One region of the Microbispora sp. NPDC049633 genome, then DNA from elsewhere that is predicted to be linked to it. Evidence: riboswitches for the same ligand, from Rfam matches in the RefSeq annotation. Region 1 holds a riboswitch; the other holds the start of a gene.

Region 1 (11,446 bases):
CCATGGCCAGGACCCGTTCGAGCACGGGCCGGCACCGGATCGACTTGCTGGCGACCCGGATCGGCTTGCCCCGGGCCCGGCGCACCATGGCGGCCGCGTTCGACCGGAGCGCGTCCATGTCGAGGACGGCGAAGGGCGGCTCCAGGTGGGCCGTGGCCTGGTCGAGGCGCTGTCGGTCGTCCATGTGCGCAGCCTAGTACGGCGCCGGCCGAAATACATGAGCTGAATTCATGTTAGCCGCGCGTGGGTAAAGCCTCCGGCGGGGAGCCGCCAAGATCGCGCAAGGCGGCGGGTGACCCGCCCCTCCCGCCGCCGCGCCGTGTACCCATGGTGACGTGACTACCGAGCGGACCCGGCGCGGTGAGCGGAAAGGGTGAACGGCTGATGAGCGTCGTGCAGGGATTCCTGGCGGGTTCGTCGGCAAGGAGTGCCCAGGGCGCCGGAGGAGCGGGGAGCGCCCAGGGCGCCGGAGGAGCGGGGAGCTTCCAAGACGCTGAAAGCGGCACGGGCGCCGGAAGCGGCATGGGCGTCGCCGCGGACCGCGTGGCCGGTCGCCGGGCCGCCATCCGTGCTCTGCGGCCGGGCCGCACTCCGGCCGCCGTCGCGGTCGCCTCCGTCCTCGCCCTGCTCGGCTGGGTGCTCACCGCGGCGGTCGTCGCCGTCATGATCGGAGGGTCCCTGCCCTGGCGGCTGCCGCCCCGGCTGCTGAACGTCACGCCGGCCGACCCCGTCGTCCCCGTCGCCGCGGTCGGCATGATCGTCTGCGGGGTGGGGCTGGTGGCCCTCGCGCTCGTCCCCGGCCGTCCCCGGCTCGTGCCCCTGGAATGCCGGGACCCGCTTCTCGCCATGGGCCTGACCCGCGCCGGTCTGCGCCGTACGCTCGCCGCCTCGGCCCGCGAGGTCGAGCACGTCCGCCGGGCCGACGTCCACATCCTCCGCAGGCGGATCGAGGTCGCCGTGGTGGCCGACGCGGACACGACCGGCGCCCTGCTGCGGGAGGTCGGCGCGGCCGTGGGAGACCGGCTGTCGGGTCTCGGCGTCCGGTCCCGCCAGGAGGTCGTCGTACGGCTGCGCAGGAGAGGGGGCTGAGGTGCGCCGGCGACTGGGGAACCGGGTCGGGCTCTGCCTCGTGGGCCTCGCGCTGGTCGCGGGTGGCGCCGGTCTGCTGGCCGCCGCGCGGCGGCGGCCCGGTGCGGCCCTGGCCGACGCGAGCGTGACCGACGGGCGGCCGTGGGCGCTGCCCCTGCTGGCCGGAGTGGCCATGCTGCTCGCCCTGGTCGCGACCCGCTGGCTCGTCATGGCGCTCGGCTGGGGCCGGGTCGGCAGCCGCACAGGTTCCGGCATCGCCATGCTCGGCGTGGCGCTGAAGGGGATCGACGGGATCGGCCGTATCTCCGTCAGGCTCGTGCGCGACGGCAGGCTGCGGGTGTCGGTGTCGCTCCAGCGGTCCGCCGACTTGCGGCAGGTGATCAGGCGGCTGGACGAGTCGGCGATCTCACGCGTTCGCCGCGCGGTCGGTCGAGACGACGCGCTTGCGGTCGTCCGCCTGCACGTCCGCCGCCGCTGACCGTCCCCGGGCACGCCTCTGCGAGCGCTCCTCCGACCGTCCCTCTGATCGCCACGGCGCGCGGGTCGCGCCGGAGCCGAGGGCGAGGCCGGCGGCCAGGCAGGCGAGCGGCACCACGGGCACCACGTAGCGGTGGTCGAAGGCGGCGATCAGGGGCGGCAGCAGGAGCAGGACCGCCGCCGCGGTCCAGGGCAGCAGCGCCGTCCACCGCCGCGCAACCAGCCCGGCGAGGCCGGCCAGCAGGATCGCCGCCAGCAGCGGCCCGCGCAGGAAGCCCTGTTCCTGGTAGGCGCGCAGCCACCCCGCGAACGGTTCGACCACGTCGGTGTCCCCGGAGCCGCCCTGGTAGGCGGTGGTCAGCTCGGGCGCCGTACGGCCCGAGGAGGCCACCTTGTCGGTGAACGGCTTCACCGAGGCGGGGAACACGTACGCGCTCTGCGTGCCCGGTGCGGGGTAGACCTTCCGGTCCCATTCGAACGCCCACATGGCGTCGTGCAGACCGGTCGTCAGGAAGTCGAGGGGCTGGCTGCGGATCGCCAGCGAGGCGAACTCGCCCGCCAGGCGCTCCTTGTCCTTCTTCACCCGCTGGATGGGGGAGTCGGCGTCCCAGATGTAGGCGGGCGCGGCGAGCCGGGGCCCCGACGGGCACAGCACCGCCAGTTCCTCCGGCGGCTTCATGACCGCGCAGTCGGCGAAGGTCATCGTCCGCGACCACAGCCAGGTGCTGCTGCCGCCCATCCCGTACGACCCGTGGGCGTCGTGGAACCAGACGGCGTACCCGCCGAGCACGGCGGACGCGGCGGCGAGCCCGGCGAGCGCGGTCCGCCAGCGCCGGGCCAGCAGCACCGGCAGCAGTGCCAGCGCGATCAGGGGCAGCCCGAGGGTGCGGGTGATCGTCGCCAGCCCGAGCAGCAGCAGCGCGGCGACGACCGACCACGCGCCGGGCCTGGGACGCCACAGCAGGATCGTCACGGCGGCCACGATCAGCGCGGTGAACAGCAGGTCCGCCATGACGAGGTGTTCGAGCTGGATCTGGTGGACGTCGAGCAGCACCGGAGCCGCCGCCAGCGCCGCGCCCCAGCCCGGCAGCCGGGTGCGGCGACGCAGCAGCGCGTACACGCACACGGCCATGCCGAGGCCGAGCAGGTGCTGGACGACCACGACGGCGGTGATGCTGTGCAGCGGGCTCAACGCCGCCAGGAACAGCGAGTAGCCGGACGGCCGAGAGGGCAGCGGCCGCAGGTCGAGGGCCGAGCTGAGGTAGGCGAAGGAGTCGGCCCAGAACCACAGCGCGGGCCGGTAGCCGAGCACGGCGAGCGCGCGCAGCGCGACACCCGCCGCCAGCACGACCAGGAACGCCCGATGCGGGCGCAGCGCCTCGCGCCACCTCACGTGACGGCCCTCCTCATCGCCGGGAAGCCACCACGATATTGGTGAGCCGCACGCGCGTCACATCGAGAGACGCCACGGCCCGCCTACGCCGGGTCAGCACTCGATGACGTTGACGGCGAGGCCGCCGCGCGAGGTCTCCTTGTACTTGTCGAGCATGTCCCTGCCGGTGTCGCGCATCGTCTTGATGGCCTTGTCCAGCGACACGAAGTGGCGCCCGTCGCCGCGCAGCGCGATGCGGGCCGCGGCGATCGCCTTGATCGAGGCGACCGCGTTGCGCTCGATGCACGGGATCTGGACGAGCCCGCCGATCGGGTCGCAGGTCAGGCCGAGGTTGTGCTCGATGCCGATCTCGGCGGCGTTCTCGACCTGCTCCGGCGTCCCGCCGAGCGCCTCGGTGAGGCCCGCCGCGGCCATCGAGCAGGCCGATCCGACCTCGCCCTGGCAGCCCACCTCCGCACCGGAGATGGAGGCGTTCTCCTTGAACAGCACGCCGATCGCGCCCGCGGTGAGCAGGAAACGGACGACGCCGTCCTCGTCGGCGCCCGGAAGGAAGCGCATGTAGTAGGACAGGACGGCCGGGACGATGCCGGCGGCGCCGTTGGTCGGCGCGGTGACGATCCGGCCGCCCGCGGCGTTCTCCTCGTTGACGGCCAGCGCGAACAGCGTGACCCAGTCCATCGCCCGCAGCGGGTCGGTCCCGTCGGCCTCGCCCTGCAGCCGCCGGTACAGCTGGTGGGCCCGGCGGCGCACCTTGAGGCCGCCCGGCAGGACGCCCTCGCGGCTGGTGCCGCGCCGTACGCACTCGGCCATGACCGCCCACAGGTGCAGCAGGCGGGCCCGGATCTCCTCCTCCGTACGGCCGAAGGCCTTCTCGTTCTCCATCATGAGGCCGGAGATCGACAGGCCGGTCTCCGCGCAGTGCGCGAGCAGCTCGTGCGCGGTCGTGAAGGAGTACGGCAGCACCGTGTCGTCGGGCTTGATCCGGTCGGCGCCGGTGGCGTTCTCGTCCACCACGAAACCGCCGCCGACCGAGTAGTACACCTTCTCGCGCAGCACCGTGTCGTCGGCGTACGCCGTGAACCGCATGCCGTTCGGGTGGTGGGGGAGCGACAGCTTGCGCTCGAAGACGAGGTGCTCGCCGACCACGAACGGGATCTCGTGCACGCCGTACAACGTGACCGTGCCGCTCGACCGCATCGCCGCGAGCCGTTCGTCGACGGTGTCGACGTCGACCAGCTCGGGCTTGTCGCCGGACAGGCCCAGCAGGACCGCCTTGTCGCTGCCGTGGCCCTTGCCGGTCAGCCCGAGCGAGCCGTACAGGATGGCCTCGACCCGGGTGACCTTCTCCAGCAGCCCGTCCTCGTGCAGCCCGCGGACGAACTTGTGCGCCGCCGCCATCGGGCCGCCCGTGTGCGAGCTGGACGGCCCGATCCCCACCTTGAACAGGTCGAAGACGCTGATCGCCATTGACCGTCGCCTCTCAACCGCCGGTCAGGACTCGCCGGAGGTCAGCGCGGTGTACTCCGCGGCCGACAGCAGGTCATCCGGCTCCTCCTCCACGCGCACGCGGAACAGCCAGCCCTCGCCGTACGGGTCGGAGTTGACGAGCCCGGGGGTGTCCGCGACGGCGGCGTTGATCTCGACGATCTCACCGCTCACCGGCGCGAAGATGTCGCTCACGGACTTGGTGGACTCCACCTCGCCGACCGCGTCGCCGGCCGCGACCGTGGCGCCGACCTCCGGGTGCACCTCCACGTAGACCACGTCGCCGAGCTGCTCGGCCGCGTACGCCGTGATGCCCACCGTCACGGTGAGGCCGTCCTCGATCCCGGCCACCCACTCGTGTTCCTTGGTGTAGCTCAGGTCGTCCGGAATGGTGCTCACTTGCTCCTCCTGTAGAAAGGCAGATCGACGACGTCGACCGGTTCTTGGCTGCCCCGGATGTCCACGGTCAGACCGCCCTTTTCCAGGGCGTCCTCGTCGACGTACGCCATGGCGATCGGGCGGCCGAGGGACTGCGACGGGGCGCCGCTGGTCACCTCGCCGACGACGGCGCCGTCCCGGGTGACGGGGTAGCCGTGGCGGGGGACGCGGCGGCCGCGCGCCACAAGCCCGACCAGGCGCCGGGTGGTGTCGTTCGCCGCGACCCGCTCGAGGGCGGCCTTGCCCACGAAGTCGCCGGGCTTGTCGAAGCGGACGACCCGGCCGAGGCCCGCCTCGAACGGCGTGATCGCCGCGCTCAGCTCGTTGCCGTACAGCGGCATGCCGGCTTCCAGACGCAGCGTGTCGCGGGCCGACAGCCCGGCGGGGACGAGCCCGGCGTCCCTGCCCGCCTCGGTGAGGGCGTTCCACAGCGGCACGGCGTGCTCGTTCGGCACGAACAGCTCGAAGCCGTCCTCGCCGGTGTAGCCGGTGCGCGCGATCAGGACGGGCGTGCCCGCGACGACGCCGGGGAGGATGGCGTAGTACTTGAGCTCGTCGAGGTCGGCGTCGGTCAGCGGGGCCAGGATCTCGGTGCTGCGCGGTCCCTGCACGGCGACCAGCGCGTACTCGTCCGACCGGTCGGTCACCCGCGCGTCGTATCCCCGGACCCGGTCGGCGAGCTCACGCGCGACGAGGGCGTAGTTGGAGGCGTTGGCGACGACCATGTACTGGTCTTCGTCGAGCCGGTAGACGATGAGGTCGTCGAGGATGCCGCCGGTCTCGTTCACGATCATCGTGTAGCGGGCGCGGCCGGGCGCGAGGACGCTGAGGTGCCCCACGAGGGCGTGGTCGAGGGCCTCGCCCGCCTGCGCCCCGACGACGAAGATCTCGCCCATGTGGGACAGGTCGAACAGCCCGGCGGCCGTGCGCACCGCGTTGTGCTCGGCCGACTCGCTGCCGTAGCGCAGGGGCATCTGCCAGCCCGCGAAATCGGTCAGGGTCGCGCCCAGGCTTTCGTGGACCCCGCGGAGCGGGGTGGATCGGGACATGCCCACCTCGGAAAGGACGGATGCAGCGTTGAACTATCGGGCATCCTCCCCCTCTGTCATCGGCGCCTGAGAGCTTCGTCCGATCTTTGCCGGACTTTCACCTTCGGCGAGGCCTGCCGGCCTTCTTTCCAGAGGTCACCTGGCCCGTACGGTCCTTTGCCTTGAGAGGTTCGCGGGGAGGGCTTGCTCCTTCAGGGGCCCTGACCGGATGCCAGGACGCTCTCCCGCACGGGATCACTGGTGCGCTGCCCAGCCTAGTGGTTCGCCGCCACCCCCGTAACCTGCCGGACGCCCTGACTTCCCGGCCCGCGCCGGCGGCGCCACCGAGTCGGCGTCATCGAGGTCAGGAAGGCCGGTAGGCGTCGTGATAGCCGACGGCGAGCCAGACGAGCACCGGCTCGCCGGACTCCGCCTCCTGAAGAGTGAAGGTCGGCTACCCGTCACATTCCGTGGTCGGGGTCGCGGGGCGGGCGATGACCCGCGCGGACGCGTGCCGGGGTGGAGGAAGGGTCGTCGGTGACGATCCGCTGGTGGAGAGCCTGGGTGTCGGGGGACGGTTCGGTGCCGAGGCGGTCGACCAGGGTCCGGCGCAGCCGCTGGTAGGACGCCGAGGCGTCGTGGGTGCGGCCCGACCGGTGCAGCGCCAGCATGAGCTGCCGGTGCGGCCGTTCGCGCAACGGGTGCCGCCTCGCCCACTGGGTCAGGCCGCCGACGATCTCACGGTGGTCCCCGAGCGCCAGCCGTACGTCGAAGAGGTCCTCGGTCGCCGCGCGCCGGTCCTCGTCGAGGCGCTCCGCCCACGCGGCGAGCTCGTCCACGTGCCTCATGCCGGCCAGGGCGTCGCCCCGCCACAGGCTCAGCGCGTTCTCGAGCATCCGCGCGGCATTGTGGTAATCGCCATTGTCGCGAGCGATTCTGCCCTGCGCGGTGAAATCGTTGAATACTGCAGCATCCACGGATCCCGGCGGTACGGAAAGAAGGTACCCGCCCTCCACGCTGTGGAGCGGAGAAAGGCCGGGGTCCCGCGGAGAGAGCCGCCGCCGCATCTGTGCGATGTAGGTGGTAAGATTCCGGCGCGCAGATTTAGTGGGACAGCCATTCCAGAGCAGATCGATCAGCCTGTCCCGATGAACCGTGACATTGGCATTCAGCAGGAACAGCGCCAGGAGCTGCCGGTGCCTGGGGGCGAGCCCGGCGATGACGTCCCCCGAGGGCTTCATGGCCAGGAACGGTCCGAGCACGGCGTATAACACGGTTCCCCTCGCACGCGAAAGCAGCCTGAACGCGCCGGCGATGCGGCATTGACAGGAATTTGACGATATCCCTCTACGCCTGCATTCGTCAAAATTGCGTTTTTCGCGGCGCCTGTCCGGGTGTGTAGTTCCGTCGATGACATTGCGTTCCGTATAACGATGAATGCCGAGCGAACATGCACGTGCATCAAATGAAATCGGTTACAGAATGCGGGGAGCGCGCCTCCGCGTGTTTCCGGCGGGCCCGTCTGTGATGGTGCGCGAAGGCGAACGCCGTGTTCACCGGGGCACCGCAGGCCGTTCGCCGCGCGATCACGCAGGGTGCGGCCGCCGTGCCGATGCGTCTGTCGCGAGGCGGAATCGCGGCCCGGGGCGACGCGCGCGTCGCCCCGGATTCCTCAAGGGCGAGCGGCGGCGACGAGGGCGTGGAAGAGGGGGCCGTCCTCGTCGGCCTCCGGGTGCCACTGCACGGCCAGGGCGAACGCCGCGCCGGTGACCTCGACGGCCTCGATCGTGCCGTCGTCCGACCGGGCGGTCACCTCCAGGCCGTCCGCCAGGCGGTCGATCGCCTGGTGGTGGTAGTGGGCGGGCGTCAGGTCCTCGCCGTGGTAGATCTCGGCCAGCCCGGGCGAGAGCCGTACGGGGACGCGGCCGAACGTGCCGGGGGCGGGGGAGTGGTCCGTGTGGCCGACCACGTCGGGCAGGTGCTGGTGGAGGGTGCCGCCGAGCGCCACGTTGAGGACCTGCAGCCCCCGGCAGATGCCGAGGAACGGGAGGCCGGCCTCCAGCGCCGCCGCCATCAGGCCGAACTCGGCATCATCACGAAATTTCCGGACGTAGCCGGTCTGGGGGGCGGGGGTGGAGCCGTACCGGGCGGGGTCGATGTCGCCCCCGCCCGCGATGATCAGTCCGTCCAGCCGCCCGGCCAGCTCGGCGGGCTCCCCGGCGGGCGGCAGGATGACCGGCTGCCCGCCCGCCCGCTCGACGTGCTCGACGTACATGTACGGCAGCAGCGCCGCCGGCATGTCCCACACCGTGAACTTCGCCGGCTCGACGTAGCACGTCACGCCGATCACGGGACGAGCCATCCCCGCCCCCTACAGCGGAGTGACGTACGCGCCGGAGATGCCGCCGTCGACCAGGAACTCCGAGGCGGTGATGAACGACGCGTCGTCGGAGGCGAGGAACGCGACCGCCGCGGCGATCTCCTCGGCCCGGGCGAACCGGCCGATCGGCACATGGACGAGACGGCGCTGGGCGCGCTCGGGGTCCTTGGCGAACAGTTCCCGCAGCAGCGGGGTGTCCACCGGCCCCGGGCACAGCGCGTTGACCCGGATGCCCTCGCGGGCGAACTGGACGCCAAGCTCGCGGCTCATCGCGAGCACGCCGCCCTTGGAGGCAGTGTAGGAGATCTGCGAGGTCGCCGAGCCCATGACCGCGACGAACGACGCGGTGTTGATGATCGAGCCCTTGCCCTGCCGTCGCATGTACGGGATCACGTGCTTGCAGCACAGGTAGACGCTGGTCAGGTTGACCTCCTGCACGCGGCGCCAGGCGTCGATGCCGGTCTCGAGGATCGAGTCGTCGTCCGGCGGGGAGATGCCCGCGTTGTTGAACGCGACGTCGACGCTGCCGAACTCCTCGAACGCGGTCCGGTACATCCGGGCCACGTCGTCCTCGTTCGCCACGTCGGCCTTCACGAACAGGCCGCCGACCTCTCCCGCGGCCTTCGCGCCGGCCTCCTCGTCGAGGTCGGCCACCACGATCTTGGCGCCCTCCTGGGCGAACCGGTGGGCCGTGGCCAGCCCGATGCCGCTGCCGCCGCCGGTGATGACGGCGACGCGGTCCTGCAAACGCTGCATTGATCTACTCCGTGGCGATGAATACGTTCTTGGTCTCGGTGAAGGCGGACAGGGCGTCCGGGCCGAGTTCGCGGCCGAGGCCCGACTGCTTGAAGCCGCCGAAGGGGGTCCAGTAGCGGACGCTGGAGTGCGAGTTGACCGACAGGTTGCCCGCCTCGACGGCCCGCGCCACGCGCAGCGCCCGGCCCACGTCGCGCGTCCAGATCGACCCCGACAGCCCGTACGCCGTGTGGTTGGCGACGCGCACGGCGTGCTCCTCGTCGTCGAAGGGGACGACGGAGACCACCGGGCCGAAGATCTCCTCGGTGTACGCGCGGTGGAAGGCCCCCGAACCGGGCGCGAGGGGGTCGAAACCGTCCGGCGCCGCCAGCACGGTGGGCGCGAACCAGTAGCCGGGCCCGCCCGGGCACGACCCGGCGGCGTACACCTCCGCGTCCGTGACGAACGAGGCGACGCGCTCCCGGTGCTCGGCGCTGACCAGCGGGCCCATCTGGCTCGCCGGGTCGTTCGGGTCGCCGACCTTGACCGCGCGCACCGCCTCGGCCAGCCGCGTGAGGAAGCCGTCGTAGACGGAACGCTCCACGAGGATGCGCGAGCGGGCGCAGCAGTCCTGGCCGGAGTTGTCGAAGACCGCCATCGGGGCCGACTCCACCGCCCGGTCCAGGTCGGCGTCGGCGAAGACGATGTTGGCGCTCTTGCCGCCCAGCTCCAGCGTCACCCGCTTGACCTGCTCGGCGGCCTTGGCGCCGATCAGTTTCCCGACCTCGGTCGAGCCGGTGAAGACGATCTTCCGTACGTCCGGGTGCTCCACGAGCCGGGCGCCGGCGACCTCGCCCTCGCCCGGGACGACCTGCAGCACGCCCTCGGGCAGCCCGGCCTCCAGGGCGAGCTCGGCCAGCCGCAGCGCGGTCAGCGGGGTCCACTCGGCCGGCTTCACGATCACCGCGTTGCCGGCGGCGAGGGCCGGGGCGACCCCCCAGGTCATGATGACCATCGGGAAGTTCCACGGCACGATGATCCCGACCACGCCCAGGGGCTCGGCGAACGTGACGTCCACCCCGCCCGCGACCGGGATCTGCCTGCCGTGGTCGCGCTCGGGCGCGCCCGCGTAGAAGTTCAGCACGTCGCGGACGTTGCCCGCCTCCCAGCGGGCGTTGCCGATCGTGTGCCCGGCGTTCGCGATCTCCAGCCGGGACAGCTCCTCGGCGTGGTCCTCCACGACCTGCGCGAAGCGGCGCAGCAGCCGCGCGCGCTCGCCCGGAGCCACCGCGCTCCAGGCCGGGAACGCCCGGCGGGCGCGCTCGACGGCGCGGTCCACCTCGGCGGCGTCCGCCATCTCGACCTCGGCGATCACTTCCTCGGTCGCCGGATTGACTATCTTCACAGCCGTTCGAACCCCCGATAGAGCTCCCAGTCGGTGACCGCCGCGTCGAAGGCGGCCAGCTCGACCCTCGCGTTGTTGGCGTAGTGCTCGACCACGTCCTTGCCGAACGCCTCCTCGGCGATCGGCGACCCCTCCCACAGCGCCAGGGCGTCGCGGAGCGTGGCCGGCACCCGCTCGGCACCGGAGTCGTAGGCGTTCCCGCCGAACGGCTCCTCCAGCTCCAACCCCGCTTCGATGCCGCGCAGCCCCGCCGCGATCATCGCGGCGACCGTGAGGTAGGGGTTGACGTCGCCGCCGGGCACCCGGTTCTCGATTCGCAACGAGGGGCCGTGGCCGACCAGCCGCAGCGAGCAGGTGCGGTTGTCCACGCCCCACTTGACGGCGGTGGGGGCGAAGCTCCCGGGCACGAACCGCTTGTAGGAGTTGATGTTGGGCGCGTAGAGCAGGGTCAGCTCGCGCATCGCCGCGAGCTGACCGGCGATGAACCGCCGCCCGGTCTCCGACAGCCCGTACGGCTCGCCGCCCGCCATCACCGGTGTGCCGTCGGCGTCCCGCAGCGAGATGTGGATGTGGCAGGAGTTGCCCTCGCGCTGGTTCGGCTTGGCCATGAAGGTGATCGACCTGCCCTCCTGGGCGGCGATCTCCTTGGCGCCGTTCTTGTAGAACACGTGGTTGTCGCAGGTCGTCAGCGCGTCGGCGTACCGGAAGGCGATCTCGTGCTGTCCGAGGTTGCACTCGCCCTTGGCCGACTCGACGTACAGCCCGGCGCCTTCCATGCCGAGCCTGATCTTCCGCAGCAGCGGCTCGATGCGGGAGGTGCCGAGCAGCGAGTAGTCGACGTTGTAGAGGTTGGCCGGAGTCAGGTCGCGGTAGCCCCGCTGCCAGGCCTGCTCGTAGCTGTCGTCGTAGACGACGAACTCCAGCTCGGTGCCGACGTACGCGGTCCAGCCGCGTTCGGCGAGCCGGGCGAGCTGACGGCGCAGGATCTGCCGGGGGGAGGCCACGACGTCCGCGCC
Region 2 (11,446 bases), on a different contig from region 1:
CGAGCAGCACCCGCAGGCGCGCCGGGTCGGCCACCACGCTGACCGACAGCGCCTCCAGCAGGACGTCGGCGGCCCGCTCGGGCTCGCCGTCCTCCAGCAGCCGCTCGGCCATGCGCTCGACCACGACGGACAGTCCCTCGCCGGCCTCGCCGCGGTCCGGCGCGGCCTCGTCCGCGGCGAGCTCCGCGAAGATCGCGGCCGCGCCGTCGAGGTCGCCGCCCTCGGCGAGCCGGCGCGCGTGGTCGAGCCGGTCGGACCGCCGCCCGGATTCGATGGCCGTCATACAGGGGCCTCGCATGGTCGCAGGTGATGAGGAACGATCACCGCGATCTTAACGAGACCGGCCGCCGGGCGGGGCCGACATACTCAACTGATCAGTCCTCGTACGCCTCGAGGGGCGGGCAGGAGCAGACGAGGTTGCGGTCGCCGTACGCCTGGTCGATCCGGCGCACCGGCGACCAGTACTTGTCGTCCCGCAGGCCGGGCACGGGGTAGGCCGCGACCGCCCGCGAGTACGGGTGGGCCCACTCGTCGGCGGTGAGGCACTCGGCCGTGTGCGGGGCGTTGCGCAGCGGGTTGTCGGTCTTGTCGAACTCGCCCGAAGCCACCTTGGCGATCTCGCCCCGGATGGCGATCATCGCGTCGGCGAACCGGTCGAGCTCGGCCAGGTCCTCGCTCTCCGTCGGCTCGATCATGAGCGTTCCGGCGACGGGGAACGACATGGTCGGCGCGTGGAAGCCGTAGTCGATGAGGCGCTTGGCCACGTCGTCCACCGTGACGCCGGTCTCCTTGGTGATCTGGCGCAGGTCGACGATGCACTCGTGGGCGACCAGGCCGTCCCTGCCGGTGTACAGCACCGGGTAGTGCGGCGCCAGCCGCCGGGCGAGGTAGTTGGCCGAGAGGATCGCCTGCTCGGTGGCCTGCCGCAGCCCGTCGCCGCCCATCATCCTGACGTACGCCCAGGAGATCGGCAGGATGCCCGCCGAGCCGTACGGCGCGGCCGACACGTGCGCCGGGAGGTGCTCGGCGAGGTGGGCCTTGACGGCCACGGGGCCGACGCCGGGCCCGCCGCCGCCATGCGGGATGCAGAAGGTCTTGTGCAGGTTCAGGTGGGAGACGTCCGCGCCGAACTCGCCCAGCTTGGCCAGGCCCACCAGCGCGTTGAGGTTGGCCCCGTCCACGTAGACCTGCCCGCCGGCCTCGTGCACCCGCTCGCAGATCTCGACGATCGTCTCCTCGTACACGCCGTGCGTGGACGGGTAGGTCACCATGATCGCGGCGAGCGCGTCGCGGTGCTTGTCGATCTTGACGGCGAGGTCGGCGAGGTCGACGTTGCCGTTCTCGTCACATGCCACCACGACCACCCGCATGCCCGCCATGACCGCGCTCGCGGCGTTGGTGCCGTGCGCGGAGGACGGGATGAGGCATACGTCACGGCCGTCCTCGCCCCTGGAGCGGTGGTAGGACCTGATCGCCAGCAGCCCGGCGAACTCGCCCTGGGAGCCCGCGTTCGGCTGGATCGACACCCGGTCGTAGCCGGTGACCTCGGCCAGCCAGCCCTCCAGGGTCGCGATCAGCTCGGCGTACCCCTCGGCCTGTTCGGCGGGCGCGAACGGGTGGATGGAGGCGAACTCCGGCCAGGTGACGGGCTCCATCTCGGTGGTCGCGTTGAGCTTCATCGTGCACGAGCCCAGCGGGATCATCGAGCGGTCGAGCGCGATGTCCTTGTCCTGCAGGCGCCGCAGGTAGCGCAGCATGGCCGTCTCGGACCGGTAGGCGTGGAACACCGGGTGGGTGAGGAAGTCCGAGGTCCGCTGCAGACCCGCGGGGACGGCGTCGGGCGTCACCCGGTCGAGGTCCTCCACCACGACCTGCCCGACACCGAACGCCTCCCACACGGCCCTCAGGTGACCGGTGGTGGTCTTCTCGTCGCAGGCGACGCCGACGTGGTCCTCGTCCGCGAGGCGCAGGTTCACGCCCCGCTCGGCGGCGGCGGCCACGACCTGGGCGGCCCGCCCGGGCACACGGGCGAGCACGGTGTCGAAGAACTCGTCGTGGACGACCTCCACGCCGCCCTCGCGCAGCCCGGCGGCGAGCACGGCGGCGTGCCGGTGCGCCCGCTGGGCGATCCTCTTCAGGCCGTCCGGGCCGTGGTAGACGGCGTACATGGACGCCATGACCGCGAGCAGGACCTGCGCGGTGCAGATGTTGCTGGTGGCCTTCTCGCGCCGGATGTGCTGCTCGCGGGTCTGCAGGGCGAGCCGGTAGGCCGTGCGGCCGTCGGCGTCCACCGAGACGCCGACCAGACGGCCCGGCATCTGCCGCTGCAGGCCCTCGCGGACCGCCATGTAGGCCGCGTGGGGGCCGCCATAGCCCAGCGGGACCCCGAAGCGCTGGGAGGAGCCGACGGCGATGTCGGCGCCCTGCTCCCCGGGGGACTCCAGCAGGGCCAGCGCCAGCAGGTCGGCCGCGGCCACGAGCTGCGCCCCCTGGGCGTGAGCCCGCTCGGCGACCGCGCGGAAGGACGCCACCCGGCCGCTCGCGCCCGGATACTGCACGAGGACCCCGAAGCACTCGGGCAGCTCACCGGTGAGGTCGGACTCCACCAGCGTGATGCCGAGCGGCTCGGCGCGGGTCGCCAGCACGGCCTTGGTCTGCGGCAGCGCGTCGGCGTCCACCACGAACACGTCGGTCTTGGCCTTGCTCGCCCGCCGGGCCAGGGTCATCGCCTCGGCCGCGGCGGTCGCCTCGTCCAGCAGAGAGGCACCGGCGACGTCGAGACCGGTGAGGTCGGACACGACCGTCTGGAAGTTCAGCAGCGCCTCCAGCCGCCCCTGCGAGATCTCCGGCTGGTACGGCGTGTACGCCGTGTACCAGCCCGGGTTCTCCAGCACGTTGCGCAGGACGACGCCCGGCGTGATCGTGTCGTGGTAGCCGAGGCCGATCATCGGGGTCAGCACCCGGTTGCGGCCCGCGAGGGCGCGCAGTTCGGCCAGGGCCTCGGCCTCCCCCACCGCCTCGGGCAGTTTCAGCGGACCGCGCGTGCGGATCGCCTCGGGCACGGCCACGGCGACCAGGTCGGCCACCGACTCGTAGCCGACGGCCTCGAGCATCCGGGCGCGGCCGGCCTCCGAGGGGCCGATGTGACGGGTCGCGAACGGCGGAGCGGAAAGATCGCGGAGCATGGACCGATCGGTCATGACAGGGGCCTCCTGGACGGGGTCGAGACCTGCGGCGACCGCCCGCCGCCCTGGGTGGCGCGGCCGGTCGTAAAGCGGTCTCCCCCTCTGTCATCGGACCTGAGAGCTTCACCGGGCCGTCGAGCCCGGCTTTCCCCTTCGGTGAGGCGCCGCCTGGCCGGCGGGCCTGCTTTTCAGAGTCGCCTCGTCCGTGCGGTACGGATGCCTGAGAGATTCCGGGGAGGTTTGCTCCTTCGGCGCCCCTGAACGTCCAGAGGTCTCTCCCGCACGAGGTCGTCGGCCGTCTTCCACTCTACCGGCTACCCCGGATCGCCCCGACTCGCACCTTGCGCGAAGTCGGCGGCGAGACCCGCACGGCGGGCACGGACGATCGCCTCGGCCCGGTCGGCGACCGCCGTCGAGGCCGGTGCCGAGCCGCAGGCCGACCTGGGCGGCGGCCGCCGCGGGGTCGCGCCGCCGGCCGTACATGACGCGGTCGACAGCGCACTGGACGGCGGAGCGGGCAGGTGCCAAGGCGAGGGCGACGGCCCCGGTCGCGATGAGAGGCGTGGCCGACAGCCGGTTCTGCGCCAGCGCGGGCAGGCCCGCGACGATGCCCAGGTAGGCGAGAACGACGCCGAGCGTGAGCGTCCCGTACACCAGCGACCGGTTGACGATCAGCTCGATGTCGTACAGGCCGTGGCGCAGGATGGCCACGCTGGCCGCGGCCGGGATCAGCGGCAGGGTCAGCAGGAACACGGCCGTGAGGCGAGCACCGCGACCGGACCGGCCCGCCTGACTGTCATGGGCTCATCATCGGGTCACGCCGCTCCCGCGGCCAAAGGAGCGTGCTCCCAGATCGGCGTGAGCACCAGGGCCGGAACCGGGAGGCCGTCCCCACGACGGCGGGAGTCGCCCGCGCTCATCCTCGGACTCGATCGGACGGCTCTCAGATTCCGGAGGACCATCATGCGACCGGACACCGGTGCCCGCTCCACCACCGCCCCCCCGAAAGCCGCTGCGGGACGTACGCGGCTTTGGCGGACGCTGCTCGCCGTCGTCGCCCCGCTCCCCATGCTCGGCATGGGTGTCCATTACATCCTCAGCCCCGTAAACCCGCGGCCGTCACGGCGGAGATCCGGAAAGCGATGGAGGACGGACCCCGTGCAGCTGGTGGCGGGCCTGCTGTTCATCCTGGGGATCGTCGTCGGCCTGCTCCTGCTCGGCCTGGCGCTGTGGCGCAGCGGCGCGGCACCGGCCTGGGCGGGCATCCTCCTCGCGGCGGGCGGGTTCACCCACCCGTTCATGCCCGGTCACGTCGCGTCGGGCGTCGGCCTGCTGGTCACGGCCATGGGTTTCGCCGGCGTCTCCGTCGCCCTGCTGCGCATGCGCAACGACGAGTTCGACCTTCCTCCGGTCAGCCCCGCCGTGCGCGCCTGACACCGTTCGAGCCACGACCCCCGGCCTCGCCGCCTCCCGCGCGATCGCCGGGGCGTGCGCTCAGCCGGTCCTGCGGGCCTTTCTCCGGCGGGCCAGCTCGTCCGCGGGATGGTCCCCCTCCGCATCCGAGGCGGGCTCCGCGCGCTCACCCGGAAGCTCGGCCAGCGATCCCTCGACCTCGCGCCAGACCCGGCCGAGCGCGATGCCGAACACGCCCTGACCGCCCTGCAGCAGGTCGATCACCTCGTCCGCGCTCGTGCACTCGTAGACGCTCACGCCGTCGCTCATCAAGGTGATCTGGGCCAGGTCGTTGACGCCGCGGTCGCGCAGATGCCGTACGGCGGTGCGTATCTGCTGGAGGGAGACCCCTGTGTCGAGAAGACGTTTGACGACCTTCAGGACGAGGATGTCGCGGAAGCTGTACAGTCGCTGGGACCCGGATCCCTGGGCGGCCCTTATCGTCGGGAGCACCAGTTCGGTCCGGGCCCAGTAGTCGAGCTGACGGTACGTGATCCCGGCCGCCGCGCACGCCGTCGGCCCGCGGTATCCGATGCCCTGGGGCAGCGCCGTCGGCTGCTCGTCGAACAGCAGACCCTGTTCGCCGGCGCGCTCGCGCGCCGCCTGCCGAACCGGGTCGTGCTGGCCGGCCGACTTACCCTCGCCGCTGCTGACCGCCACTGCGGACCTCCGGCTTTCTCTCATCCCACGGTCTGATCTGGGGGTTCGTGAATTACAACCGTGGTTTCCCTTGCACCGTAGGACCGGGGCCATCGTCAGTCAACGACCCCGTCCGGCGCGTCGTGAAGCGTAATCTCCCGAAATCGTCCGGCACGTCAGCCCGCCCTGCCGAAGTCTTCCGGCGTGATTTTGTCCAGGAACTCGCGGAACTTCTCCACTTCGTCTTCCTGGTCGTCGGGCATGCTCACGCCCGCCTCCTGGATCACGTCCTCACTCGCGTAGATCGTCGCACCCGTACGCAACGCCAGCGCGATCGAGTCCGAAGGACGGGCGCTGACCTCCACGCCGTTGGAGAAGACCAGGTCGGCGAAGAAGATTCCATCGCGGAGCGCGACGATGTTGACGGTGCGCAACCGCACCCCCAAGGCCTCAATCACGTCACGGAACAAGTCGTGGGTCAGCGGCCGGGGCGGCGGCTCCTCCGCCTGGGCCAGCGCGATAGCGGTCGCCTCGGTCATGCCTATCCAGATCGGAAGGTACCGATCGCCGCTCGTCTCCTTCAGGAGCACGATCGGCTGGTTGGTGGGCATCTCAACGCGAACCCCCACGACCTCCATCTGCAACACGGGCGGCTCCGTCTCAAGCGTCGCGGCATATCACCAGGCATTCAACGTAACACCCACGGAGGAGCGGATGTGCCGGTCACCGCCCCAGAACGCCGCGAACACTCCCACGCAGTAACGCATTGTGCACTTCCTGGAGAAGTCCGGAGATCTCCCGCGCGGTCTCGTCCGCCTCCGCGATCGCCCCCGGCGCCTTACGCCGCAGCAGCGGGGCCACCGCCTGCTCGATCAGGCCGGCCTCCCGCTCCACCGCCGCCCGGACCGCTCTCAGGTGCCGCGCCCGCAGGCCGAACCGCGACAGCGCCCCCACGCTGCGCGCGATCTCCAGCGCCTCCCCGTCGTACCGGCGCGCCACGGCGGCGACCAGGCCGAAGCTCTCCATCTCGGCCAGGGTCTCCTCGTCGATGCCCGCGGCCTCGATGAGCTCCTCCCGGCTGAGACGCACGGGCGGGACGCCGTCGGAGACGACGGCGTGCGGACGGGCCGCCTGCTCGTCCAGCTGGTCCTTGATGACCCGCAGCGGCAGGTACTGGTCGCGCTGCGCCCGCAGGATGTACCGCAGGCGCTCGACGTCGTTGTAGGTGAACTTGCGGTACCCCGACGGGCTCCGCTGGGGCTCGATCAGCCCCTCACCCTCCAGAAACCGGATCTTGGAGACGGTCACGTCCGGGAACTCGCCCTGCAGCAGGGCGAGCACCTCCCCGATGCTCATGAACGCCCGTACGGCCTGCGCGCTCATGACTCCTCCTCCTCAGCGATCACAGCCCTCCGGGACCACGCGTGAGGAACACCAGCCGGAACTTGCCGATCTGCACCTCGTCCCCGCCCTGCAGCGGCGACTCCTCGATGCGCTCCCGGTTGACGTAGGTGCCGTTGAGGCTGCCCACGTCACGAACGGTGAACTGGCCCCCACGCCGGTAGAACTCCACGTGCCTTCTGGACACGGTCACATCGTCCAGGAAAATGTCGCTTTCCGGGTGGCGACCCGCCGTAGTGAGGTCGCTGTCGAGCAGAAACCGGCTGCCGGCGTTCGGGCCCCGCATGACCACCAGGAGAGCCGTGCCGGGAGGCAGCTGCTCGACCGCCGCCCTGTCCGGCAGAAGCGTCTGGCCCGTCTCCGCCTCGAGCGCCTCGAGCGAGATCGTCGAGGTCGTGTCGGCCGCGACGGGCGCGGGAGCGCTCAGCGGCGAACCACATCGTGAACAGAAACGGGCATCCTCGGGGTTGGCATGACCGCACTGCGTGCAGTAGACGCTGGGCATCGAACGGCTCGGCCTCTCTCACGACTTGCTCTAGGACTAGCTCAAACTGCGAATGCCGCAACTTACGCTGATCAGGCACAAAGGTCAAGACCGCGACTGGGCGCGGACTGACCAACGCTACAGCCAGCGGCGGTTCAATGTCATCTAGCTCCGGCCGCTTGTTCGACGACGTGGGCCCAGCGTTCCAGGAGGGCCTGGGCGGTGTCCATGTCGTGGCCCTCGGCCCACAGGTGGGTGACGGCCTCGGCGGGGTCGGGCAGGACGAGCGCCCAGCTGCCGTCGTCCTCCACGACGCGGACGCCGTCGGTGGTGTCGAGGCGGTGGCCCTCGGCCGCCTCGACGACCGAGCGCATCACCGCGCCCTTGTGGGCCCAGGGCGTCGGGACGGTCCGCTTGAGCAGCTTGGCCTCCGGGATCCGGGCGTCGATCTGGCTGAGCGACAGCCGGGTGCGCGCGACCAGGCCGAGCAGGCGCAGGAACACCGCCAGGCCGTCCACGGTGGGCGCGAACTCCGGGACGATGAAGCCGCCCTTGCCGTCGCCGGCGAAGATCGTGTCGGGGTGCCGGGCCGCCTGCGTCAGCGTGTCCAGGCTCGTGGCCGTCCAGTCGACCTGCACGCCGTGGAAGCGGCACACCATCTCCGCCACCCGGGTCGTGGTGACCGGCAGGGCCACCCGCCCGCCCCGCCGCTCGGCCGCGACCAGGTCGAGCACGACGAGCAGCGCGCGCTCCTCGCTGATGAGCTGGCCCATCTCGTCCACCAGGGAGACCCGCTCCCCCACGGGGTCGAACCGCACGCCGAAGGCGGCCCGCGCCGAGGCCACCAGCTCCGCCAGGCGCTGCAGGTCGCGGCGGCGCTCGGCCAGCGTCTCGGTGGGCGAGGCGTCGTCGAGGCGGTTGTTCACGGTCAGCACGTCGACCCCGGCCCGGCCGAGCAGGCTCGGCAGCACGAGCGAGGAGGTGCCGCCCGCGCAGTCGACCACGACCTTCATCTCCGTGTCCTTCACGCCGGACATGTCGATGCAGGCCAGCAGCTCCCGGGCGTAGGTGTCGACGGCGCGGGCCGGGAAGGTCAGCTCGGCGATCTCGCCGGGGAAGGCGCGGCGGTACTCCTGCCGGGAGAAGACCCGCTCCAGCTTGCGCTGGGCCGCCTGGGACAGGTCGGCCCCCGTCTCGTCCATGAAGACGATGTCGACGCTCTGCGGATCGCCCGCCGTGGTGCGCACGGCGATGCCGCCCCGGACGTTCTCGCGGGAGGTGTTGAACCGGGCGACCGGCAGGGCGGCGGCCTCCAGGTCGACCACGTTGATCGCGCTGGAGTTCAGCGCGCTGATCACCGCCCGCTTGAGCGCCCGCGCCGCGCGTGAGGCGTCGCGGGAGGTGACGACCGTGTCGCCCTTGCGCAGCGTCGTGGCGTACGCGCTGGCCAGCCGTACGCACAGCTCCGGGGTGATCTCGACGTTGACCAGCCCGGAGACCCCGCGGGGGCCGAACAGGCTGCGCTGGCCGCGCGACTCCCAGATGACGCTGGTGTTGACGACCGTGCCCGCCTCGATCGTCTTGAACGGGTAGATCTTCACGCCGGAGGAGACGTACGCCTCGGCCTCGATGACGCACTCGTCGCCGACGACCGCGTTCTCCTCGATCCTGGCGCCGGTCATCACGTCGGTGTTCTTGCCGATCACGCACCCGCGCAGGTGGGCGGCCGGGCCGACGTACACGTTGTCGCTGACCACCGCGCGGTGCAGGAACGCGCCCTCCTTCACGACGGCGTTGCTGCCGAGCACGGTGTACTCCCGCAGTTCGGCGCCGGCCTCGACCTTGGCGTAGTCGCCGACGTAGAGAGGGCCCTTGAGCACCGCGTCGGGGTCCACGGACGCGCCCTCGGCGGCCCACACGCCCGGCGCCAGTTCGAAGGCGTCGAAGTCGACCTTGACCTTGCCCTCCAGCACGTCGGCCTGGGCCTTGAGGTAGCTCTCGTGCGTGCCGACGTCCTCCCAGTAGCCCTCGGCCACGTAGCCGAACAGCCGGCAGCCGCGTTCGAGCAGCCTGGGGAAGATGTCGGACGACCAGTCGACCGACTGGCCGGGGGCGATCTCGTCGAGGACCGACGGCTCCATGACGTAGATGCCGGTGTTGACCGTGTCGGAGAACACCTGGCCCCAGGTGGGCTTCTCCAGGAAGCGCTGGATGCGGCCGTTCTCGTCGACGATGATGATCCCGAACTCCAGCGGGTTGGGCACGCGCTTGAGCCCGATGGTGACCAGCGCCCGGTTCTCGCGGTGGAAGCGGAGCATGTCGGTCAGGTCGATGTCGGTGAGCGCGTCGCCCGAGATGACCAGGAACCGGTCGTCGCGGAGCTTGTCGGCGGCGTTCTTCACGCTGCCCGCCGTGCCGAGCGGGACCTCCTCGGTGGCGTAGTGGAGGGTCATGCCCAGTTCGTCGCCGTCGCCGAAATAGTTGCGGATCAGGGCGGCCAGGAACTGCACGGTGACCACGGTCTCGGTGAACCCGTGCCGCTTCAGCAGCCGGAGCACGTGTTCCATGATCGGCCGGTTGATGATGGGGAGCAGGGGCTTGGGCTGGTTGGCGGTCATCGGCCGCAGCCGTGTCCCCTCCCCGCCCGCCATGACGACGGCCTTCACGGGTCACCCCTTCGTTAGCTGGCGCACCTGTACGACATACAACACCCCCGCCCACCAATACAGACCAGTTCCCCAGATGGCGAAGGCCCATCCGAAGATCGCGGCAATCTCGGCGTACCAGCCCTCGTGCGAGGCGAGGAACAGCAGCGGGAACGCGTACATGAGGGCGGCCGTGCCCGCCTTGCCGAGGAAGTGGACGGGCAGGGCAGGGCCGTACCCGTGCCGCCGCAGCAGGGGCGGGATCCACAGCATCAGCACGTCGCGCAGCGGCACCGCGAGCGCCAGCCACCAGGGGACCACGTCCCGCAGGACCAGGCCGACCAGGGTGGCGAGGATGTAGAGGCGGTCGGCGAGCGGGTCGATGAGCCGGCCGAGCCTGCTGATCTGGTTCCAGGCGCGGGCGAGCTTGCCGTCGAGCCAGTCGCTGAAGCCCGCGAGCGCCAGCAGCGCGATGGCCCATCCGTCGGCATGGGGACCCAGCACGAGCCAGAGGAAGACGGGGACGCCGAGCAGCCGCAGGGCGCTCAGCAGGTTGGGCACCGTCCAGATCCGGTCCTCGGCAGCGTTCACGCCCCGAACCCTACATGCCGCGCTTGCTGCCGCTTCCCGGAGGATCCACGGGGTTGAACGCCGTGTCGACCAAGCCGAACCGGTGCGCCAGCACCGCCGCCTGGGTGCGGTTGCGCAGCCCCAGCTTCTCGATGAGCGCGGCGACGTGGCTCTTGACCGTCGTGACGCCCACGTGCAGCCGGTCGGCGATCTCGGCGTTGGACAGGCCCACCCCGACCAGGGTGAGCACCTGCGCCTCACGCTCGGTGACGCCGGGCGGCAGCGGCGCCGCCTGACGCTCGGCGGCCAGGGCCCGTTCGACGACGCGCCGCAGCACGGACGGCGCGAGCGGGGGCTCCCCCGCCGCGGCCCGCCGTACGGACTCGACCATGCGGGCGGGCGGGTCGTCCTTGACCAGGAACCCGAGCGCGCCCGCGCCCAGGGCGGCGTAGAGGCTCGCGTCCTCGGAGAAGGTGGTGAGCACGACGATCCGGGCGGACGGCTGGGCCGCGAGGATCCTGCGGGTGGCCTCAAGGCCGTCGACGCGCGGCATCCGCAGGTCCATCAGCACCACGTCGGGGCGGTGCCGCTCGGTCAGCCGTACGGCCTCGGCCCCGTCGGCGGCCTCCCCGCACACCTCCATGTCCCCGGCCGCCTCCAGCATCATCCGGACGCCCGCGCGCACCAGGGCCTGGTCGTCGGCGACCACGACGCGGATCACGCGAACCTCCCCATCTTGCGGCACGCCGATCGGCTCTCGCCCGGGACGGGCAGCGAGGCGGTCAGCCGCCAGCCGCCGTCCCCGGCCGGTCCCGCGGTGACGTGCCCGCCGAAGGCGCGGGCCCGCTCCCGCATGCCGGCGATGCCCTGGCCGTGGGACGGCAGCGTCTCCGGGGGACGGGAGGTGCCGGGGCCGTTGCGCACCTCCACCGTCAGCGCGTCCGGGCGCATCGCCACGCTGACCTCCGCGCGGGCTCCCGGCCCCGCGTGTTTGAGCACGTTCGTCAGTCCCTCCTGGACGATCCTCGCCGCCGACGCCCGCACCACCAGCGGGGCCCGCTCCGCCTCGG

The links. A riboswitch is a leader RNA that binds a small molecule or an ion and turns the genes downstream of it on or off. The one in region 1 is predicted to bind glycine.
Region 2: linked by a shared signal. The riboswitch ahead of gcvP (aminomethyl-transferring glycine dehydrogenase) and the one ahead of gcvT (glycine cleavage system aminomethyltransferase GcvT) in region 1 are both predicted to bind glycine.

What each region holds. Positions count from the first base shown of each region.
Region 1 is NZ_JBFAOO010000060.1:24,762-36,207, reverse strand. It holds gene AB0J39_RS17940 (amino acid deaminase/aldolase) at 1-184, opposite strand, end outside; gene AB0J39_RS17935 (DUF6286 domain-containing protein) at 385-1,089, shown strand; gene AB0J39_RS17930 (hypothetical protein) at 1,091-1,567, shown strand; gene AB0J39_RS17925 (hypothetical protein) at 1,496-2,959, opposite strand; gene AB0J39_RS17920 (L-serine ammonia-lyase) at 3,053-4,426, opposite strand; gene gcvH (glycine cleavage system protein GcvH) at 4,451-4,843, opposite strand; gene gcvT (glycine cleavage system aminomethyltransferase GcvT) at 4,840-5,931, opposite strand; glycine riboswitch at 6,071-6,168, opposite strand; gene AB0J39_RS17905 (AfsR/SARP family transcriptional regulator) at 6,372-7,151, opposite strand; gene AB0J39_RS17900 (gamma-glutamyl-gamma-aminobutyrate hydrolase family protein) at 7,583-8,272, opposite strand; gene AB0J39_RS17895 (3-oxoacyl-ACP reductase) at 8,282-9,046, opposite strand; gene AB0J39_RS17890 (aldehyde dehydrogenase family protein) at 9,051-10,382, opposite strand; gene AB0J39_RS17885 (glutamine synthetase family protein) at 10,427-11,446, opposite strand, start outside.
Region 2 is NZ_JBFAOO010000132.1:132-11,577, reverse strand. It holds gene AB0J39_RS27595 (hypothetical protein) at 1-283, opposite strand, end outside; gene gcvP (aminomethyl-transferring glycine dehydrogenase) at 375-3,200, opposite strand; glycine riboswitch at 3,384-3,476, opposite strand; gene AB0J39_RS27585 (hypothetical protein) at 3,823-3,978, shown strand; gene AB0J39_RS27580 (hypothetical protein) at 4,344-4,619, shown strand; gene AB0J39_RS27575 (MerR family transcriptional regulator) at 4,680-5,297, opposite strand; gene AB0J39_RS27570 (bifunctional nuclease family protein) at 5,453-5,923, opposite strand; gene AB0J39_RS27565 (MerR family transcriptional regulator) at 6,000-6,659, opposite strand; gene AB0J39_RS27560 (FHA domain-containing protein) at 6,679-7,182, opposite strand; gene AB0J39_RS27555 (mannose-1-phosphate guanyltransferase) at 7,323-9,827, opposite strand; gene AB0J39_RS27550 (CDP-alcohol phosphatidyltransferase family protein) at 9,831-10,397, opposite strand; gene AB0J39_RS27545 (response regulator transcription factor) at 10,408-11,097, opposite strand; partial or broken gene AB0J39_RS27540 (ATP-binding protein) at 11,094-11,446, opposite strand, start outside.